Regions from separate parts of the Streptomyces sp. AC627_RSS907 genome, predicted to be linked through region 1. Evidence: riboswitches for the same ligand, from Rfam matches in the RefSeq annotation. Region 1 holds a riboswitch; each other region holds the start of a gene.
What was found. A riboswitch is a leader RNA that binds a small molecule or an ion and turns the genes downstream of it on or off. The one in region 1 is predicted to bind cobalamin.

Region 1 (7,017 bases):
CTCGCGGTCGTAGGCGACGAAGGTGTTGTCACCCTGGCTGGAGGCCAGCAGGTAACCGTCGCCGTCCGCCTCCTGGAGGAGCGTCAGCCCCTCGACGTCGGCGGTCAGCCGGGTGCCGCCGTAGCCGGGGTCCTCACCGGCGACGCACTCGTCGCTGGGCTCGTCGTAGGTGGCCGGGACACCGTACTCCCGGACCTTGTCGATGAGCCGGGGCGTACCGGTCAGGTCGGCGCGCAGACGCCAGACGCCGACGTCCTCCTGGCCGGCGTAGAGGGTGCCGTTCGCCGGGTCGACGACCATGCCCTCGACCTGCGGCAGCTCGCCGGGCTCCCCGCAGGGGGACCAGTCGGTGCCGTTCGGCAGCCGGAAGGAAGCGGGCAGGTCCAGGGTGCGGACCTGGCGGTAGCCGACGTGCCCGGAGTCGGTCGCGGTCAGCTCCAGCAGGGCGAGCCTGGTGCGCTCACGCTGGCTGACCAGGGCGTACGAGCGGCCGGACGCCTTGTCGGTCCAGGTCGCCAGGCCGTACGCGGTGCGTTCCTCGTTGATCTCGTCCTGGTCGGCGGAGAAGATCGGCGCGGCGGCCGGGTCGGTGACGTCCGTGAGGGGGCGGTCCGGCTTGGCCGGGTCGACGCGGTAGACGCGCAGCCGGTCGTTGCCCCGGTCGGAGGTGACCGCGAGGTCGGCCCGTCCGGTGGACAGCTTCATGCCGTGCACGAGGTCGACGTTGTTGAAGCGGCCGGGTGCGTCGTCGGGGCCGGGCCCGGGGGGAGCCGGGACCGACTGCACCAGCTGCGCGTCGAGGTCGTAGACGCGCAGGCCGCCCTCCTTCGCCGTGGCGACGACGAGGCTGCGGTCGGGGTTCGCCGGGTTGCGCCAGATCGCGGGGTCGTCCGCGTCGGCGTTCCCGCCGGCCTCGTCGTCGTACAGGGGGGCCGTCTCGGACCGCGGGTGCACGGCCGGCAGCGTGTCGTCGCTGTCGGCCATGGCCGGTATCGCGGGGAGCAGGGCGACGGCCGCGGCGAGGGCGTAGGCGGCCGGCCGCCTGAGGGGGCTGGTCACGTCGGTTCTCCTGAAGTCGGGAACATGACAGCGGTGTTACACCGGGTGATCTTGGTGGCGGAGTCGGTCGCCGAGAGGTCCGCGCGGTGAAGGAAAGGAGACCGGTGGGGGAACGGCGGACGCGGCCCCCGGGGACCGTCCGGGGCGCTCGGGAAGGGCTCCGCACGGACTTCTATACGATGTGACCTCGGACGACGCACAGCGGCGGAAGGAGGCGGGTCGTGACGGATCACCGGCGTCCGCGGCGGCGGGGCCAGGGCGAGCTGGAGGCGCTGGTGCTGTCGGCGCTGCGCGAGGCGGACGGGCCCGCGACGGCCGGCTGGGTGCAGGAGCGCCTGGGCGGCGACCTCGCCTACACCACGGTGATCACGATCCTGACCCGCCTGCTGGAGAAGGGGGCGGTCGGCCGCGAGCGCGCGGGCCGCTCCTTCGCCTGGACCCCCGCCTCGGACCAGGCGGGCCTGGCCGCGCGCAAGATGCGCAAGGTCCTGGACGCCGAGAACGACCGGGAAGCGGTGCTGGCCAGCTTCGTCACCGGCCTCGACCCGGACGACGAGCGGCTGCTGCGCGACCTCCTGGGGCACACGCCCGACACGGAGGAAGACTGACGCCTCATGGGGGTCTTCGTCTTCCTGCCACTGGTCCTGCCGCTGACGGCGTGGCCGATCGCCCGGCTGGCCGAACAGCATCTGCACCCGCGGACCGCGACCCGGCTGCTCACCGCCGTGGCCGCCGTGATGGCGCTGTGCAGCACCGTCTGCCTGGCCCTGGTGATGGTGGTGGGCACCGCGCAGCTGCCGGGCAACCCCCTGCCGGACGGCTGGTCGGACCCCGAGGTCCGGGCGGCGGTGCCGTACGACGAAGTCGTCGGCAAGGCGGCGATCCCGGCGTTGTGCGCGGTGGTCGTGGCCTCGGCACGGGCCCTGTGGCGGCACGGCAGGGTACGTCGCCGCGCCCACCGCGCACTGGCCGGGCTGCCGGGCACCGGGGTCGCCGTACTGCCGGACGACGTGCCCTACGCGTACGCGCTGCCCGGCGGGGACCGGGACCGTGTGGTGGTGAGCACGGCCCTGCTCGACTGTCTCGAACCGGCCGAGCGGCGCGCGCTGTTCGCCCACGAGCGGGCCCATCTCGCCGCCCGGCACCACCGCTTCCTGCTCGCCGTCCGGCTCGCCGCGCTGGCCAACCCGTTCCTGCGGCCCCTGCGGACCGCCGTGGCCTACACGGCGGAGCGGTGGGCGGACGAGGCGGCCGCGCGGGCGGTCGGCAGCCGCCGCGCGGTGGCGACCGCGATCGGCAAGGCGGCCCTCGTCTCGCGGGGCACCCCCGTCGCCACCCTCGCCGGCCTCGCGGCCCCCGGCCCGGTGCCGCGCCGGGTGGCCGCCCTGCTGGGCCCCGCGCCGACGGCCCGCACCTGGCCCTCGGTGTTCACCTCCGTGGGCCTGGCGGCGTGGGCGGCGGCCGCCGGAACCGCCGTGTCGGCGATGTCGTCCGCGAACGCCGCCGTCACCATGTTCCTCATCCTCCGCGCCGCGACGCCCCTGTGAGCGACGCCAGGGGCCAGGACGGGGCGGCCGGGCAGCCGGCCGCCCCCGCGGAGGCGGGATGACCCTGTGGTAGCTTGCGGGAGCCAGTCGTACCCACCTGGTGGGTCAGGGAATCCGGTGAGAGTCCGGAACTGACGCGCAGCGGTGAGGGGGACGGGCGGGACACGGGCCACTGGGCGGCACACGCCGTCCGGGAAGGCGTCCCGTCCGGTCGATCCCGAGTCCGAAGACCTGCTGGCACCCGCGCCCGCGCAGGGCGCGGGCCGCACCGTACGAACGGGCTTCGCGTATGAGCCCTCGACGCCAGAGGATCTTCCTTGCCCGCAGCACGCCCCGTCGGCCCCCGCCGCCTCCTCCGTCCTCTCCGCCTCTCCCGCCGTCCCCGCTGCCGCCGTTCGTTCCGCGGTCCCGTCCTGCTGGTGACCGGCGCCCTGCTGGTCTCCGCCTGCGGCTCCGGGAAGCCCGCCACCGGCTCCGCCGCGGCGGAGCCGACGGCCGCCGGCTATCCACGCACCGTCAGTGACTGCGGGCAGCAGGTGAGGATCACCGCACCGCCCCGGCGGGCGGTCTCCCTCAACCAGGGCACCACGGAGATCCTGCTCTCGCTCGGCCTGGAGGACCGCATGGCGGGCACCGCCACCTGGACCGACCCGGTCATGAAGGGGCTGGAGAAGGCGAACGCCGGCGTGCCCCGGCTCGCCGACGACATGCCGTCCTTCGAGACGGTCCTGGACGCCGAACCCGACTTCGTCGCCGCGTCGTTCGCCTCCACCCTCGGCACCGGCGGCGTGGCCACCCGCGAACGGTTCACCGAACTGGGCGTGCCGGCCTACCTGTCCCCGTCCGACTGCGTCGGGAAGGACAACGGCGGCGACGGCGACGGCAGCCGCGTCGAGCCACTGACCATGGACACCGTCTACGCCGAAGTCCGCGACCTGGCCCGGGTCTTCGGCGTCGAGCAGCGCGGCGAGGAGCTGGTCGCCGGACTCAGGAGCCGGATCGACAGGGCGACCTCGGGCATCGACGCCTCCGGCGTCACCCTCATGTACTGGTTCGCCAACTCCACCTCGCCCTACCTGGCGGGCTGCTGCGGCGCCCCCGGCATCATGACCCGGGCGGTCGGCGCGAAGAACGTCATGGACGACACCCACGAGGAATGGCCGCAGGCCGGCTGGGAGACCGTCGCCGACCGCGACCCCGACGTCCTGGTCCTCGGCGACCTCACCCGCAGGTCCCAGACCGCCGAGACGGCCGCGAAGAAGATCGAGTTCCTGGAGTCCAACCCCGTCACCAGGAACATGACCGCCGTCAGGAAGAAGCGGTACGTGCTGCTCAGCGGACAGGCCATGAACCCCACCGTCCGCTCCGTCGAGGGTGTGGAGAAGCTGGCGGCGGCCCTGCGCTCCCACGGGCTCGCCACGTGACCACCGGCATACGCGCGACGGGCCGTGGCCACCCCGCGTGGGCGGCGGCCGGGATCGTCGTCCTGTGCGTCTCCGTGGCCGCGGCCGTCACCGTCGGCCCGGCGGACATCGGCGTCGGCGAGGTGTGGTCCGTGGTCGCCGCCCACCTCGGCGGCACCGGCGCCGCGGACGTCACGCCGATCCGGGACGGCATCGTCTGGGACCTGCGACTGCCCCGCACCCTCCTCGCGGCGGTGTGCGGCGCCGGACTCGCCGTGTGCGGGGCCGTACTCCAGTCCCTGCTGCGCAACCCGCTCGCCGACCCCTTCGTGCTGGGCGTCTCGTCCGGAGCCTCGTCCGGTGCCGTCCTCGTCGTCGTGCTCGGCGTGGGCGGCGGCGCGCTGTCCGTGTCGGGCGGCGCCTTCATCGGGGCGGTGTGCTCGTTCGCGCTGGTGATGCTGCTCAGCCACAGTCTCGGCGGCACTACGGACCGGGTGGTGCTCGCGGGCGTGGCGGCGATGCAGCTGTTCTCCGCGCTCACCTCCTTCGTGGTGATGACCGCGGCCGACGCCGAGACCACCCGCGGCGTGCTGTTCTGGCTGCTCGGCTCGCTCGGCGGCGCGGACTGGACGGACGTGGGGACCGGCACGGCGGTCCTGGTGCTGGTCCTGGCCGTGTGCCTCGGGTACGCCCGGACGCTGGACGCCTTCGCGTTCGGCCAGGACGCGGCGGCCACGCTCGGCGTCCACGTCGCCCGCACCCGGCTGGTGCTGCTGTGCGCCACCGCCCTGCTCACCGCGGCCCTGGTCGCCTCGGTCGGCGCCATCGGCTTCGTGGGCCTCGTACTGCCGCACGCCGTACGGGCGCTGACCGGCCCCGGACACGCCCGGCTGCTGCCGGTCTGCGCGCTCGCCGGGGCGGTGTTCCTGGTGTGGGTCGACACCCTGGCCCGCACCGTCCTCGCACCCCAGGAGGTCCCGGTGGGCGTGGTGACCTCGCTGATCGGCGTGCCCGCCTTCGTGCTCGTGCTGTACCGCACCCGGAGGGCACGGTGACGCTGGGCGCCGAGCGGGTCTCCCGCACCGCCGGCGGGCGGCTGATCCTGGACGGCGTCAGCCTGAGCCCCCGTCCCGGCGCCACGACCGGCCTGCTCGGCCCCAACGGCTCGGGCAAGTCCACCCTGCTGCGGCTGCTCGCCGGCGTCCTCGCCCCGGCCGGCGGCGTCGTCACCCTGGACGGCCGCCCGCTGGACCGGGTGGGCCGCCGGGACGTCGCCCGGCGTGTGGCCGTGGTCGAGCAGCAGGCGGACACACAGGTCGAGCTGACCGTCCGGGACGTCGTCCGGCTGGGCCGGATCCCGCACCGCCGCGCCTGGGCCCCGGCGTCGGCGGCCGACGAGGAGGCGGTCGCTCAGGCCCTGGAGTGCACCGGCCTGACCGGGCGGGCGGAGCGGCTCTGGCACACGCTCTCCGGCGGCGAACGGCAACGCGTCCAGATCGCCCGCGCCCTCGCCCAGCGGCCGCGCGAACTCCTGCTGGACGAACCGACCAACCACCTCGACATCCAGCACCAGCTCGATGTGCTGGCCCTCGTGGCCGCCCTGCCCGTCACCACCGTCGTCGCCCTGCACGACCTCAACCTCGCGGCGATGTACTGCGACCATCTCGTGGTGCTGTCCGAGGGGCGGGTGGTGGCGTCGGGCGACCCCGCGGAGGTCCTCACGGCGGACCTGGTCGCGGACGTCTACCGGGTACGCGCCGAGGTCACCGGCACCGGCCCGGGCGGCCGTCCGCACGTCCGGTTCCTCGGCACGCTGACGGGACAGCCGCCGAGCCCGCCCCCGTCCGGCGGTCCGCCCGTCCGGGAGTGACCGCCGCACGGTGGGCGACGCGGGCGGGACGTCCGAGCCGCCGCCCCCCCGCTCCATCGGGCGGCCCCCGCGTGTGCCGGCCCCGTCCCGACGGCGAGCCTCCACGCCGCGCAGGAGCGTGCCGTGTGCGGCCCGGCGTCGGCGGCGACGTACGGCACCGGCGCCGCGGACGACTCCCCGGCCGGTCGGGCGGAGCGTGCCACGCACTGCCGGCCTCGGCAGGGACGCAGGGCGGTGCCGACGCGGATCACACCCCGGCCGGCCGGTCGTGCTCGCGTGGCCGCCCCGGTGCGCGGGCACCGCCCCGCCGGCACCGGCCCGCGTCGGCGTCAGCCGTCCATCAGCCCGGCGGCGAGCGTCGCCCCCAGCTCCCAGCAGGCCTCCAGGTCGGCCTTGGTGGGCTCACCGGCCACGCTCACCGCCGTCGCCGCGCGCTGCCAGCCGAGGCCCGTCGTGACCGACTCGATGCCGCGCACCGCGCCCGTGGTGTCACTGCCGCCGTGCACGTAGTAGCCGTAGGGCCGGCCGCGTGTCCCGTCCAGGCAGGGGTAGTAGACCTGGTCGAAGAAGTGCTTCAGGGCCCCGGACATGTAGCCCAGGTTGGCGGGCGTGCCCAGCAGGTAACCGTCGGCCTCCAGCACGTCCACCGCCGTGGCGGCCAGTGCCGCGCGCCGGACCACCCGCACCCCCTCGATCCCGGGGGCGGTCGCCCCGGAGACGACGGACTCCAGCATCGCCTGGCAGTGCGGCGAGGGCGTGTGATGCACGATCAGCAAAGTGGACACATCCCGAAGCCTGCCGTCCGGCACCCGCCGACCGCAAGAAACACCCCCGGCCGGCCGTCGCGGGCCCCCGGATCAGCCGTCGCGACCGGCCCCTCGCACCGCCCGGATCACCGGGAGAGCCGCTCGACGGCGCGGGTGACACCGTCCGGAGGCCGGACCCGGCCACGCGGACCGTACGTCACGCCGCCGCGCGGATACACTGGCTCGCGTTCGCGTTCGATCAGGCTCAGGACGACCGGGACGACCGGGACGACGAGGAGGTGGGGTCGATGACCGCGCAGGAAGCCGCTCCCCGCGGCGCCCGGGGCTCTCGTGCCCCGGGCCACGGTCCTACCCTGACGAACCGCACTCCC
Region 2 (7,017 bases), on a different contig from region 1:
AAACCGGGGCCGAGCACCCGTCCGCTGAGGACCATGAGGAAGAACATCGGCTCCAGGCCCGCGGTCCCTGCGCCGATGGGGCGCAGCGCCGCGCCCGTCGCTGCCAGGACGCCGAGCATCGCCACGGCCTTGGGGCCGAGGCCCGACTCCGAGATCGTCGCCGCCACCACGGCGACCAGCAGCACCAGCACGCCCGCGAACAGCCACGGCGCGTCCTGCGCGTGGGCGTTCAGCGAGGCCTCGGGGGGAGACAGGAAGGGCCAGCCGAAACCCGCCACGCCCACCGCGCTGACCAGGACCAGGGCGGCGACCGAGCGGGGGCCCAGGCGCACGGCGCGGGCCTGGCGGTCACGCCGTGTGCGGGGAGCGTCGCCGGTCGTGCGGGGAGTGCCGCCGGTCGTGCGGGGAGTGTCGCCGGTTGTGCCGGGAGTGCCGCCGGTCGTGCCGGGAGTGCCGCCCGTCGTGCCGGGAGTGTCGCCCGTCAGGTCAGAGGTGCCGTCGGTCATGCCAGGGCCTCCCGCACCTGGGCCACCGTCAGCCACTTCCGCGGCGCGAGCACCTTGGCGACCTGCGGCGCGAACGACGGGGAGGCCACCACCACGTCCGCCGCCGGACCGTCGGCGATCACCTCGCCCTCGGCGAGCAGCACGACCCGGTGGGCCAGCTCGGCGGCCAGCTCCACGTCGTGCGTGGCGAGCACGATCGCGTGGCCGTCGGTGGCCAGCGCGCGCAGGACGCCGGCCAGCCGGGCCTTCGCCGCGTAGTCCAGGCCGCGCGTCGGCTCGTCCAGGAGGAGCAGGGGCGGGCGGGCCGTGAGGACGACGGACAGGGCGAGGGTCAGGCGCTGGCCCTCGGAGAGGTCGCGGGGGTGCGTGTCGTCGGTGACGCCGGGGAGCAGCCCGGACAGCAGGGCGCGGCAGGTGCCGGGCGCCGCGCCCGCGTCCCGGTCGGCGGCGCGGCACTCGGCGGCGACCGTGTCGGCGTACAGCAGGTCGCGCGGCTCCTGCGGGACCAGGCCGACGCGGCGCACGAGGTCGCGGGGGGCGGTGCGGTGCGGTACGGCGTCGCCGGCGCGGACCGTGCCGGCGGACGGTTCGACGAGGCCGACGAGGGCGGAGAGCAGGGTGGACTTCCCGGCGCCGTTGCGGCCCATCAGGGCGACGGTCTCGCCGGGGGAGACGGTGAGGTCGACGTGGCGCAGGGCCTGGACGCCGTCGCGCCGGACGGCGAGGGAACGGATCTCGGCGGCGTACGGGGTGGGCGGCGCGACGGCCCCGGAGGGCTTCCGGCGTGGCAGCAGGCGTCGGAGGGCGGCGGAGCCGGCGGGCCGGGGCGCGGGGAGGGCCGGGCGCGCGGGGGCCGACGGGACGTGGGCCGACGGCGCGTGGTCCGCGATCTCCCGGCCGGCCAGCCGTTCCCGCAGCGGGGCCGCGCGGCGGCGGGCGTCCCGGATCGTCAGCGGCAGCGGGGACCAGCCCGCCAGCCTGCCGAGGCCCACCACCGGCGGGTACACCGGGGACACGGCCATCACGTCCGCCGGGGGCCCGAGGAGCGGCGCCGCGCCGGGGGCCGGGAGCAGGACGACCTGGTCGGCGTACTGGATGACGCGCTCCAGGCGGTGCTCGGCCATCAGGACCGTCGTACCGAGGTCGTGGACGAGGCGCTGGAGGACGGCCAGGACCTCCTCGGCGGCGACGGGGTCCAGGGCGGAGGTCGGCTCGTCCAGGACCAGCACGTCGGGGTGCGGGGTGAGGACCGAGCCGATCGCCACCCGCTGCTGCTGGCCGCCGGAGAGCGTGGCGATGGGGCGGGCGCGCAGGTCGGACAGGCCCAGCAGGTCGAGGGTCTCCTCGACCCGGCGGCGCATCACGTCCGGGGCCAGGCCCAGCGACTCCATGCCGTAGGCGAGCTCGTCCTCGACGGTGTCCGTCACGAAGTGGGAGAGCGGGTCCTGGCCGACCGTGCCGACCGCGTCGGCGAGTTCGCGCGGCCTGTGGGTGCGGGTGTCGCGGCCGGCCACCGTGACCCGGCCCCTGAGGGTGCCGCCGGTGAAGTGCGGCACGAGGCCGCTGACCGCGCCGAGCACGGTCGACTTGCCGACCCCCGACGGGCCGGCGAGCAGCACGAGCTCGCCCTCGGGGACCTCGAAGTCCACGCCCCGGACGGTGGGCCCGGCCGCTCCGTCGTACGTCACGGACACGTCCTCGAAGCGGATCACGACGGCTCCCTGGCGGGTACGGGGTGGGGGGCGGGGGTGACGAACGCCGGGAGCAGGCCGACGAGTACGGCCGCCGCCGGCCAGAGCGGCAGGGTGGGGGCCACCAGCGGGACCACGCCCGGGTGCAGCGCCGCCGGGTCGCGGTCGGCGGCGAGGAACAGCAGGGCCGCGACCGCCGCGCCGGAGGCGGTGACCAGCCAGGCGCGGGCGTCCCAGCGGTCCGGGCGGTAGCGGGTGCGGACCGACCGGCGACCGCCGAGCCACAGGCCCCCGAGCGCGGCGGCGACGCCGACGAGGAGGACGGGCACGCCGTACGTGCCGCCCGCGGCGGTCAGCAGCCCGTACGTCCCCGCGCAGACGCCGAGCAGTCCACCCAGGGTGAGGACGGCGGTGGTACGGCGCACGGGGGCGGGGACCTGGGCGGTACGGCCGTAACCGCGGGCGTCCATCGCGGCGGCGAGGGCGACGGAACGCTCCAGGGCGCCCTCCAGCACCGGCAGCCCGACCTGGAGCAGGCCGCGTACGCCGGTGTCCGGGCGGCCCCGCAGGCGGCGGGCGGCGCGCAGGCGCTGGACGTCGGCGATGAGGTTCGGGGCGAAGGTGAGGGCGACGACGACAGCCACGCCCATCTCGTACAGGGCACCGGGGAGGGACTTGAGGAGGCGGGCGGGGTTGGCGAGGGCGTTCGCGGCGCCCACGCAGATGAGGAGGGTGGCCAGCTTCATCGCGTCGTACAGCGCGAAGGTGAGTCCCTCCGCGGTGACCCGGCCGCCGAGGCGGATGCCCTGGGCCCAGTCGGGGAGGGGGACTTCCGGGAGGGTGACGAGGGTGTGGGTGCCGGGGATGGGGGAGCCGAGGACCGTGGTGAACAGGAGGCGGATGAGCAGGACGGCGAGGGCGAGCTTGACGAAGGCGCCGTAGGAGCGGGACCAGGGGGCGTGGGTACGGCGGACGGTGACGACGTAGGCGGAGACGGCGACGAGGAGGGCGAGGAGGAGGGGGTTGGTGGTGCGGGTCGCGGCGGTGCCGAGGGAGAGGGCCCAGAGCCACCAGGCGCCGGGGTGGAGTGCGGTGCCTCGCTGGTGCCGGGGGAGGGGCACGTCGGCCGGCGCGGGCGGGGCGCCGCCCGCGCCCGTCCTCCCTCGCCCTCGGCTTCGCCCGAACGGGGGGACCCCGATCGCCCCGGCGGCACGACCGTCCGCAGGCCGGGCTGCCCGCGCGGTACGACTGTCCGCAGGCCGGGCTGCTCCGGTGGCACGACTGTCCGCAGGGTCAGTCGGTGGCATTCCTGCGCCGCCTTGCCTGCCAGGCCCCTGCCGCGCCCAGGGCGGCGATGACCGCGATGCCCGCGACGAGGCCGACCGACGGGCCGTCGTCGTCCGACGTGCTCTTCTGGTCCGGGGACTGCTCCGGGGCCGCGGTGGACGTCGCGTCCCCCTTCCGCGACACCTGCTCCCCGCACCCCGACTCCGGGTAGCCCGCGATGGCGCACAGCAGGGCGTTGGTGTCGTAGCGGAGCGGGCCCGCGACGGCGGCCAGGGCGTCGGCGGTCGTCGCGTCGGGGGAGACCTGGGCGCAGGCCGTACGGCCCTTCGGCGGGGTCTCGCCGGACGGGGCGTCGGACGCCGTACCGAAGTCGAGGACGAGGGCGACGCGCTTGCGGCCCTCCTCGGCGGGCGTCCTCGCGCAGATCGTCGCGAAGTCCGCCGTGCCGCGCGGCCGGGCCGCGTCGGCGGAGTTCTCGCTCACCGCGAAGCGGAAGCCCTGGACGTCGCCGTCGGAGGGGCGGGCGAGGGACGGGCCCTGGGTCGCGTAGGCCCACTGGCCGCCGTCGCGGTCCCAGAAGGACCAGTACCGGTAGCCGGCGGCCTGCGCCTGGCCCGCGCCCGCGAGCAGCACGATCGCGGCCAGCAGCAGAGGGGCGAGGCGGCGGCTCACGGCTGCTGCCGCTTCTTCTTGTTGCGGCCGCTGAGCAGGAAGCCGACGCAGACGCCGATGCCGAGGACGAGGCAGACGCCGACGAACCACCAGACGCCGACGGAGGAGTCGTCCTTCTTCTCGTCCTTGGCGCCGTCCTCCTCGCTCACGGTCGCGGTGTCCGTCACGCGGGCGCCCGTGGTGGCCGGCCCCGTGGCGCCCAGCCGCTCCACCAGGTCCGTGCCGCCGAAGTCGCGCGGGTCGGTGCCCGTGGCGTGGGCGGCGAAGATCAGCTGGGCGTAGGCGGCGGGGCCGCTCTCCTCGGCCCACTTCGCGGCGTTCTTCTGCAGCCAGGCCAGCGGCTTGGCCGCCTTGTCCGCGCCGCCCTGCGCGGCGAGGGCGACGACGGCGTCGGCGGTGTTGCCGTAGTCGGGCTGGTCGGCGGAGCCGCCGAGCGCCGAGGTGAGGTGGCCGTCCTCGGCGACGGCGTCGGCGAGGTACGCGGCGCCGCTCGCGGCGGCCTGGTCCCGGGTCGGCTTCCCCGTGTGGGCGCAGGTGGCGGCGCCGGTCTTCTCGCCGGCCTCGGTGACCAGGCCCTTGCCGAGCGCGCCCAGGACACCGGCGGCGGTGGCGTCCGCGTTGGCGAGCAGCTTGCCGTCCTCGTCCGGCTGGAAGGCGAAGGCGCCCGCGCCCTTGTCCTTCGCGCAGGGCAGGGCGAACGTCAGCAGGGCGTCGTACGGGGTCCTGCCGTCCTTGACGACCTGCTCGGGGTCGGATTCCGTGGCGGTCAGCGCGCCGATGACGAGGGAGGTGGAGTTGGCGTCGCTGGGGCCGCCGGGGCTGTAGCCCCAGCCGCCGTCCTTGTTCTGGACGGACTTCAGCCAGGTGAGGGCGTCCTCGACGGCGTCACCGCGCCCGCCGACGGCCCACAGCGCCTGAACGGCGGCGGCCGTGTTGTTGGTGTCGGCCATGGTCTTGGCGTCGCACGCCTTGGTGGTGTCGGCGCGGTACGGGGCGAAGGCGCCGTTGTCGCACTGCTGGCCCGTGAGCCACTCCACGGCCTTCGACGAAGGGACCAGGCCCACGGTCTTCTGCGCGAGCAGCGCGAGGGACTGGCGCCAGACGCCGTCGTACTGGGGGTCCGCGGTGCCGTACAGCCCGGAGGACCCGGACGCGGGTGCGGACGGGGAGGGCGACGGACCGGCGGCGACCGCGGGCGCGGCTGCGGCGCCGATCACGGCTATGGCGGCCAGGGCCGCGGCGCTGCTGCGACGGCGGACGTTCATGAGCGGCGGGTGCCTTTCCCTGCGCGGGGCCGGGCGGCACGGGACACCCCGGGCGGCTCGGCCCCGTATGCCTCGACGGTGCCCGTGCTCCGGCGGGCGCCGGGCACGTGAGCCGGTCACGTCCGCGCGGGGCATTCCGGCTCACCGCCCGAGGAGATCTCCGAGGGGCCTCGGCGGGCGGCTCACGGTTGCGGGTCAGCGCCGGAATTGCACCGGCTTCCCCCCGTACGGGTGTGATGACGACGCGGCCACTTTACCCGGAGGCAAGAGGGCCGGGCCGGGCCGCCCGTCCGCTCGCCCCGGCCCGCGTCAGCTCGATCAGCCGGCACACCGTCTCGATGTCGACCTTGACCTGGGCGAGGGACGCGCGGCCGGAGAGCCAGGTGATCAGGGCCGAGTGCCAGGTGTGCTCGATGACACGGACCGCGGAGAGCTGCTCGGGGGTCGGGTCCTCCAGGCCGCCCATCGCGTCCAGGATGATCGCCGTGGTCCGGCGGGAGACCTGGTCGACCTCCGCGGAGACGCTGCGGTCGGCGAAGGTCAGGGCACGGGCCATCGCCTCGGCCAGCCGGGGTTCGCGTTGCAGCGCGCCGAAGGCCCGCATCAGGGTCAGCGCCACCCGGTCCGCCGCGGTCTCACCGGCCGGCGGACTCTTGCGCAGGGTGCCGTGCAACCGCTCCAGCTGGTCCTGCATGGTGGCGACCAGCAGGTGCACCTTGGACGGGAAGTAGCGGTACAGCGTGCCGAGGGCGACCTGCGAGGACTCCGCGACCTCACGCATCTGCACCGCCTCGAAACCGCCCCGGCAGGCCAGCCGGGCGGTCGCGTGCAGGATGCGGCGGCGGCGTGCCTCCTGCCGCTCGGTGAGGGGAGGGGCGGCGGAGCGCTGCGCGGGACCGGCCCCCTCCGCAGCGTGCTTGTCCACCTCGGTCACCTTCTCCCCGTGGTCCGCCCGGCCGTCCGCCGCGCCGTGGCGTGAATCACCTGATCCACTCGTCACAGCATTCCTACCTGCCGGTAGATTCGGATCCTCCGACGATCAAGCCGGCGATCAAGCTGACGATCAAGTCTGAAACTTGTTCTAGATTATCGTCCGACGTAGTGTCGCGGGACAGCGCAGTGAGGAGGGGGTCCGGAGTGACCGCTGAGGCCAGTCAGGAGGGTCCCCGCCCGGAGCCCGCCGCCGACGGATCGCGACCGCTCCGCATCGCACTGCTCACCTACAAGGGGAACCCGTTCTGCGGCGGCCAGGGCGTCTACGTCCGCCACCTCTCGCGCGAACTGGCCCGCCTGGGCCACCGGGTCGAGGTCATCGGGGCCCAGCCCTATCCCGTGCTCGACGAGGGCCTGGAGGACCGGCTGTCCCTCACCGAGCTGCCCAGCCTCGACCTCTACCGCCAGCCCGATCCCTTCCGCACCCCCAGACGCGACGAGTACCGCGACTGGATCGACGCGCTCGAGGTCGGCACGATGTGGACCGGCGGCTTCCCCGAACCGCTGACGTTCTCCCTGCGCGCCCGCCGCCATCTGCGTGCCCGCCGCGGGGACTTCGACGTCGTCCACGACAACCAGACCCTCGGGTACGGGCTCCTCGGT
Region 3 (7,017 bases), on a different contig from region 1:
CGGGCTGACGTGGATCTCCACCGGGCAGCTCGGGACGGCGGAGCGGGTCCTCGCCCGGACCGTGCGCGCTCTGGCCGCCCACGTGCGGGCGGGCGGTCTGGTGGTGGTCCTGGAGCCGAGCTGCGCGGCCGTGTTCCGGTCGGACGCGGTGGAGTTGTTCCCCGGCGACCAGGACGTGCGCCGGCTGCGCGAGCGGACGGTCACCCTGTCGGAGCTGCTCACCGAGCACTCCCCGGGCTACGACCCGCCGCGGGTGCCCGAGCGGTCGGCGCGGGCGCTGGCGCAGGTGCACTGCCACCAGCACGCGGTGCTCGGCTGGGACGCCGACCGGGAACTGCTGCGCCGCGCGGGGGTGGACGCCGAGCGGCTGGACTCCGGCTGCTGCGGGCTGGCCGGCAACTTCGGCTTCGAGCGGGGCCATCTGGAGGTCAGCGAGGCCTGCGCGGAGCGGGTGCTGCTGCCGCGGCTGCGGGCGGAGGACGAGGCGACCGTGGTGCTCGCGGACGGGTTCAGCTGCCGTACGCAGATCCACGAGTTCGACAGTGGTGGTCACGAGGGCGTGCACCTGGCGGAGTTGCTGGCCTCGGCGCTGCCCGGCGCCGCGGGCGGCCCCGACGTCCCGGGCAGCGCCTACGGCACCGCTCCGGGCGCCCGCCCGGCGTCCCCGGGGCCCCGCGCGAAGGTTCTGGCCCTCGCGGCCACGGTGCTGGCCGCCGCCGGCGCGACGGCGGCACTGGCACGGGGCCTGCGGCGGCGCCACTGAGGCGCGGGGACACGGGGCGGCTGCCGGAGCCGGGCACGAGGACGCCGGGGCGGGACGCGACGCCGCCACCAGGCCGAGGCGGTCCAGGGCCCGCGGCGCCACACAGGTGGTGGCCGCTGCCCGCGCTGGTCCTGGCCGGGCTCGTCCTGGCACCGATCGTCACCCGGCTGCCGGGCGCCGGGGGCCACCTCCCGGTGAACGGGCTCGGCGCAGCGCCCGTCGGCCCCGTGCGCTGCCCGGCGCCGTGCTGGCCGCGCTGCCGCTCGGCGTGGTGCTGGGCCCCGAGGCACCCCTGATGGCCGTCGGCAGCGGACTCGCCCTGCCGGCGGTGCGGCGGGCGGGCGCGGCCCGTGACCCGAGGGCGGGCGCGATCCTCGCCACGGCCGGCTCCACCGCCGCGATCTCCACCATCCTCGGCGGCCCGGTGGTGGCGGCGGTGCTGCTCATCGAGGGGGCCGGACTCGGCGGGGCGCAGCTGGTCGCGCTGCCGCTGCCCTGTCTGCCGGCCGGCGCGGCGTATGCCGGGACCTGTCCGACGAGGAGCGCGGGTGCTCCGCCGCGGGCGCGCGGGGGGCGTCGCCGCGCTGGGCGAGGGCGACCGGTGACGGCCGGCGGAGGGGGCGCCCGCCGCCCAAGGCCCGCGCGGTCCTGCGGCCTGTTCACCGGACGGGCGGGGGCCCGCCGGCCCGGAGGCATGCTTGTCACCACCCCCGTGGGAGCACTACTGTCGCCTCGCCTTGGTGAACGGGAAATCCGGTGTGATGCCGGTGCGGCCCTCGCCACTGTGAATCGGGAAGTCCGGCTCCGGCCCTCACGGGCAGCCACTGGGTCCCAGCGACCCGGGAAGGCGGAGCACGGGCGGTGGTACCCGTCAGCCAGGAGACCGGCCAGGGCGCGTCGTCCATCCACGAGGTGCTGGAGAGGGTCTGCCGAGTCATGCACATAGCCGAGGGCTTTCTGCCGCCGGCGCACGCGATCGCCTGGGGTGCCGCGTCCGCGCCGTTCGTCGTCCACGGAGTACGGTCACTCACCCGTGAGGTCAGGGAGCACCCGGAGAGCACGTTGCTGCTCGGTGCCGCCGGGGCCTTCACGTTCGTGCTGTCGGCCCTGAAACTCCCCTCCGTCACCGGGAGTTGTTCGCACCCCACCGGCACCGGGCTGGGCGCCATCCTGTTCCGGCCGCCGATCACGGCCGTGCTGGGCACCATCACGCTGCTCTTCCAGGCCCTGCTGCTCGCCCACGGCGGGCTCACCACGCTCGGCGCCAACGTCTTCTCGATGGCGGTCGTCGGCCCCTGGGCCGGATACGCGGTGTACGCGCTGCTGCGGCGGTACGGCGTGCCGCTGATGGTCACGGTGTTCTGCGGGGCGTTCGTCGCCGACCTGTCGACCTACTGCGTCGCCGGCGTGCAACTGGCGCTCGCCTTCCCCGACCCGGGCAGCGGCTTCCTGGGCGCGCTCGGCACGTTCGGGTCCGTCTTCGCCGTCACGCAGATCCCGCTCGCGGTGAGCGAGGGCCTGCTCACGGTGGTCGTGATGCGGCTGCTGGTGCAGTCCAGCAAGGGTGAACTGACCCGGCTGGGCGTCCTGTTCACCGAGGCCGGCAAGCAGCGGGCGGTGGCCCGGTGAGCCGCAACGCGAAGATCAACGCCGTGCTGCTGCTCGCCGTGGCGGCGCTCGCGGTGCTGCCGCTGGTGCTGGGCCTCGGCGACCACAAGGAGGAGCCGTTCGCCGGTGCCGACGCCGAGGCGGAGGCGGCGATCACGGAGATCGAGCCGGACTACGAGCCGTGGTTCTCGCCGCTGTACGAACCGCCGTCCGGGGAGATCGAGTCGGCGCTGTTCGCCGTGCAGGCCGCGCTCGGCGCGGGCGTGCTGGCCTACTACTTCGGGCTGCGCCGGGGCCGGCGGCAGGGCGAGGAACGGGCCGCGGCGGCGCTGCGGAACGACCCCGGAGGGGACTGAGTGCTGCCGATCGACGCGGCGGCGCACAGCAGTCGGTGGCGCGGCCGCCATCCCGTGGACAAGGCGGTGCTCGGGCTGGGCCTGACCGTGCTGGCGATCTCGCTGCCGGCCTGGCCGGGCGCGGCGCTGGTGCTGGTGACGGCGCTCGCCGTGCTGCTCGGCCCGGCGGGCGTGCCCCGCCGCCGGCTGTGGCGGGCCTACCGGGTGCCGCTGGGCTTCTGTGTGACCGGGGCGTTGCCGCTGCTGGTGCGGGTCGGGGGCCCGGGCGGGTTCCTGACGGCGGCGGACGGCGGGCCGGTGCGCGCCGCCGAGCTGCTGCTGCGCACCTCGGCGGCCTCCCTGGGGGTGCTGCTGTTCGCGTTCACGACGCCCATGTCCGACCTGCTGCCCCGCCTAGCGCGGGCCGGGGTGCCGGCCCCGGTGGTCGACGTGGCGCTGGTGACGTACCGGATGAGCTTCCTGCTGCTGGACTCCGTGCGCCGGGTCCGTCAGGCGCAGGCCGCGCGGCTGGGGCTCACCACCCGGGCCGCCGTCTGGCGTTCGCTCGGCGGGCTGGGCGCGACGGCGTTCGTGCGGGCCTTCGACCGGGCGGCGCGGCTCCAGTCGGGCCTCGCCGGACGCGGGTACGACGGCACCCTGCGCGTTCTGGTGCCCGAGGCGCGCGTCTCCGTGTCCTTCACGGCGGCGAGCGTCGCGCTGCTGGCGGCGCTGGCCGCTCTCACCCTCGTATTGAAGGGGCCGCTGTCGTGAGCGAGTCGACCGGGCCGGCGCTGGTCGCCCTGCGGGGCGCGTCCTTCGCGTACGAGGAGGGCCCGGACGTGTTCGCCGGTCTGGACTTCGAGGTGCGTGAGGGGAGGGCGCTCGCGCTGCTGGGCCGCAACGGTGGTGGCAAGACCACGCTGATGCGGCTGCTCAGCGGCGGACTCAGGCCGCAGGCCGGGACGTTGACGGCCGAGGGGGTGCCGGTGGCGTACGACCGCAAGGGGCTGACCCGGCTGCGGACCACGGTGCAGCTGGTGGTGCAGGACCCGGACGACCAGTTGTTCGCCGCCTCGGTCGGCCAGGACGTGTCCTTCGGGCCGCTGAACCTGGGCCTGTCCGACGCGGAGGTCCGCTCCCGGGTCGCGGAGGCGCTCGCCGCGCTGGACATCACCGGGCTGGCCGACCGGCCCACCCACCTGCTGTCGTACGGGCAGCGCAAGCGGGCCGCGATCGCCGGGGCCGTCGCGATGCGGCCCCGGCTGCTGATCCTCGACGAGCCGACCGCCGGGCTCGACCCGGACGGCCAGGAACGGCTGCTCGCCACGCTGGACCGGCTCCGCGCGGGCGGCACCACCGTGGTGATGGCCACTCACGACGTCGATCTCGCCCTGCGATGGTCCGACGACGCGGCGCTGCTCACCACGGCCGGGGTGCACACCGGCCCCGCGGCCCCCACCCTGGCCCGCACGGACCTCCTGCGACGGGCGGGGCTGCGCCTGCCGTGGGGCGTGGCGGCGGCCGGACTGCTGCGTGCGCGGGGGATGCTGGCCGAGTCGGCGACGGGCCCGCGTACGCCGGAGGAGCTGGCCGCGCTGACCGGCTGAGGGCCCGTCGGCAGCCGGGGCGGCTCAGCGCGGCGCGTCGCTGTACTCCGCGTCCCGGGCTTCGGCCGGCTGGTCCTCGGACCGCTTGCGGGCGCCCCCGCGGCCGGGCAGGACGGCGAGGACGACCAGGGTGCCGGCCGCCATGATGATGCCGCCGACGAGGCTGGTCGTGGCGACGCCGTGGGCGAAGGACTGGTTCACGGCGTCGGCCAGGGCCTCGGCCTGCCGCGGTCCGGCGGAGGGGTTGGCCGCGAGCCGTTCGGCGACGGCCAGTCCGCCGCCCACGGAGTCCTGGGCGGTGTCCAGCGCGGCGGCCGGGAGCCGGTCTCCGACCAGACCGGACAGCTCGTCGCGGTAGGCGGTGCCGAGCAGGGAGCCCAGGACGGCGATGCCGAGCGAGCCGCCGAGCTCCAGCGCGGTGTCGTTGGCGCCGCCGCCGACGCCCAGTTCGCTCTCCGGGAAGGAGCCCATGATGGTGTCGGTGGCCGGGGAGACGCTCAGGCCGATGGCGAGGCCGAGCAGCAGCATCGGGGCCAGGAAGTCGGTGTACGTCGAGTCCTTCTCGATGAGGACCAGCAGGAAGACGCCGACGGTGCCGATCACCATGCCGGACCCCACCATGGCCTTCACGCCCAGCTTCGGGGTCAGCCGCCCGGTCACCGCGGCGCCGACGAACACGGCTCCGGCCAGCGGGAGCAGCCGTACGCCGGTCTCCAGCGCGCCGTAGCCGAGCACGAACTGCAGGAACTGCGTGGCGTAGTAGATGGCGCCGTAGGTGCCGAAGAAGAAGAACAGCACCGCCAGCATCGAGCCGCTGAAGGGCCGCAGCAGGAACCGGCGCACGTCCAGCATGGGCTGCGGGTGGCGCAGTTCCCAGGCCACGAAGGCCACCAGGCCGACGCCGGCGACGACGGCGGCGACGACGGGGCCGGTGCCCCAGCCGAAGTGCGGGCCCTCGATGGCCGCGTAGACCAGGCTGCCGACGGAGACGATGGAGAGCAGGCCGCCCACGTAGTCGATCCGGCCCATGCCGGCCGCCCTGGACGGCGGGACGAGGAAGAGCGCGCCGACCACGGCGGCGACCGCGATGGGCACGTTGACCAGGAAGGTCGAACCCCAGGCGTGGTCCTCCAGGAGCCAGCCGGCGACCAGCGGGCCGACGGCGATGGCGAGACCGGAGGTGGCGGTCCACACCGTGATGGCGCGGGCCCGCTCACCCTTCGGGAAGACCGCGACCAGCAGGGACAGGGTGGCCGGCATGACGACGGCGGCGCCGACGCCCATGATCGCCCGAGCCGTGACGACCAGCGCCGTCTCGTCGACCAGACTGCCCATCACCGAACCGCCCGCGAAGACCACCAGACCGGCGATCAGGGCGCCGCGGCGGCTGTACTTGTCGCCGATCGCGCCCAGCACCAGCATCAGGGCCGCGTACGGGACGGTGTAGCCGTCGATGACCCACTGCAGGTCGCTGCTGCTCAGGCCCAGGTCGGCCGTCATCGCCGGGGCGGCCACGATCAGGGACGTGTTGGCCATGACGACGATCAGCAGGCTCAGGCAGAGCACGACGAGGGCCCACCAGCGCCGTGCGTAGGGCCCGTTCATCTTCTCGACGGGTGTGGTGGCTAGGAGAGGCATCGGGAACTCCCGGGGGACGTGGCCAAGCGGGGCAAGTTAATTGCCCACGGATGTGCAGACGGCGTCACAGTAGTTTGTTGCACAGTGCTGTGCAAATATTGCGTGTACCCCCTTCCGAACGAGGTACGTACCGACGTGACCACCACACGCGCCCGCATCCTGCGCGCGGCCGAGCGGGAACTGCTCCGCGACCCCGACGCCGGTCTCGCGGAGATCGCCGCGGCGGCCGGCGTGGCCCGCCGCACCCTGTACGGCCACTTCGCCGGCCGGGACGCGCTGGTCGAGGGGCTCGTCGAGGAGGCCGCGGAGGCGGTACGGCGCGCGATCGCCGGTCCGGACGCGCCGGCCCCGCGGGACCCTGCGCGGGCCCTGGCCCGCTTCGTCCTCACCCTGTGGCCGGTCGGCGACCGCTACGGCACGCTGATCGCCCTCGCCCGCCGCCGGGGCCTCGGCCCCGACCGGGTGAGCACGATCCTCGGCCCGGCCCGTGACACGGTCGCCCGGATCCTCGCGCGCGGCCGGCGCACGGGTGTCTTCCACACCGGCCTTCCCTCCGGGGTGCTCGGCGCCGCGCTCGAGGCCCACCTGTTGGCACTCCTGGCGTGCGCGCGTGCCGGGTCCTGGGACGACGACGGCACGGGCGCCGCCGTCGCCGCGCTGATGGTCGCGGGCGTGGCCGACGACGCCGCGACGGAGACGGTGCGCGGACTGCGCGGCGCGGGAGGGGCCGCGGGCGGGAGCACCGGCCGCGGCGGGACGCGCCCCGCACCGACGGAGACGGAGCAGGGGCCCCACCACGAGGGACAGCCCTGACGCGGGAACACCCCCCACCGCAGAACACGCCCCGCACCGACGGAGACGGAGCAGCGGTCCCACCACGAGGAACAGCCCTGACGCGGGAACACCCCCCACCGGAAAACACGCCCCGCACCGACGGAGACGGCGGGCGGGCCGCGTCCGGGACCGCCTCACGGAGGAACCACACCGCACGGGACACGCCTTAGGCGGGAGCACCCACCCTGCGAAGGCGCGCCGTGCGGCTCACTCGCCCGGGGCGGGCTCCGCG

Region 2: linked by a shared signal. The riboswitch ahead of KUM32_RS16015 (prenyltransferase/squalene oxidase repeat-containing protein) and the one ahead of KUM32_RS03850 (ABC transporter substrate-binding protein) in region 1 are both predicted to bind cobalamin.
Region 3: linked by a shared signal. The riboswitch ahead of KUM32_RS10635 (energy-coupling factor ABC transporter permease) and the one ahead of KUM32_RS03850 (ABC transporter substrate-binding protein) in region 1 are both predicted to bind cobalamin.

What each region holds. Positions count from the first base shown of each region.
Region 1 covers NZ_JAGMUE010000012.1:48,004-55,020, reverse strand. The annotation lists gene KUM32_RS03865 (phytase) at 1-1,059, opposite strand, end outside; gene KUM32_RS03860 (BlaI/MecI/CopY family transcriptional regulator) at 1,281-1,667, shown strand; gene KUM32_RS03855 (M56 family metallopeptidase) at 1,674-2,606, shown strand; cobalamin riboswitch at 2,674-2,860, shown strand; gene KUM32_RS03850 (ABC transporter substrate-binding protein) at 3,026-4,030, shown strand; gene KUM32_RS03845 (iron ABC transporter permease) at 4,027-5,064, shown strand; gene KUM32_RS03840 (ABC transporter ATP-binding protein) at 5,061-5,879, shown strand; gene KUM32_RS03835 (flavodoxin family protein) at 6,209-6,664, opposite strand.
Region 2 covers NZ_JAGMUE010000064.1:49,508-56,524, reverse strand. The annotation lists gene KUM32_RS16035 (ECF transporter S component) at 1-506, opposite strand, end outside; gene KUM32_RS16030 (ABC transporter ATP-binding protein) at 503-2,218, opposite strand; gene KUM32_RS16025 (energy-coupling factor transporter transmembrane component T) at 2,215-3,396, opposite strand; gene KUM32_RS16020 (SCO2322 family protein) at 3,491-4,156, opposite strand; gene KUM32_RS16015 (prenyltransferase/squalene oxidase repeat-containing protein) at 4,153-5,421, opposite strand; cobalamin riboswitch at 5,529-5,684, opposite strand; gene KUM32_RS16010 (TetR family transcriptional regulator) at 5,675-6,355, opposite strand; gene KUM32_RS16005 (glycosyltransferase family 4 protein) at 6,559-7,017, shown strand, end outside.
Region 3 covers NZ_JAGMUE010000035.1:18,422-25,438, reverse strand. The annotation lists gene KUM32_RS10640 (FAD-binding and (Fe-S)-binding domain-containing protein) at 1-763, shown strand, start outside; cobalamin riboswitch at 1,485-1,670, shown strand; gene KUM32_RS10635 (energy-coupling factor ABC transporter permease) at 1,700-2,392, shown strand; gene KUM32_RS10630 (energy-coupling factor ABC transporter substrate-binding protein) at 2,389-2,727, shown strand; gene cbiQ (cobalt ECF transporter T component CbiQ) at 2,728-3,477, shown strand; gene KUM32_RS10620 (ATP-binding cassette domain-containing protein) at 3,474-4,313, shown strand; gene KUM32_RS10615 (MFS transporter) at 4,338-5,951, opposite strand; gene KUM32_RS10610 (TetR/AcrR family transcriptional regulator) at 6,087-6,764, shown strand; gene KUM32_RS10605 (TetR/AcrR family transcriptional regulator) at 6,993-7,017, opposite strand, start outside.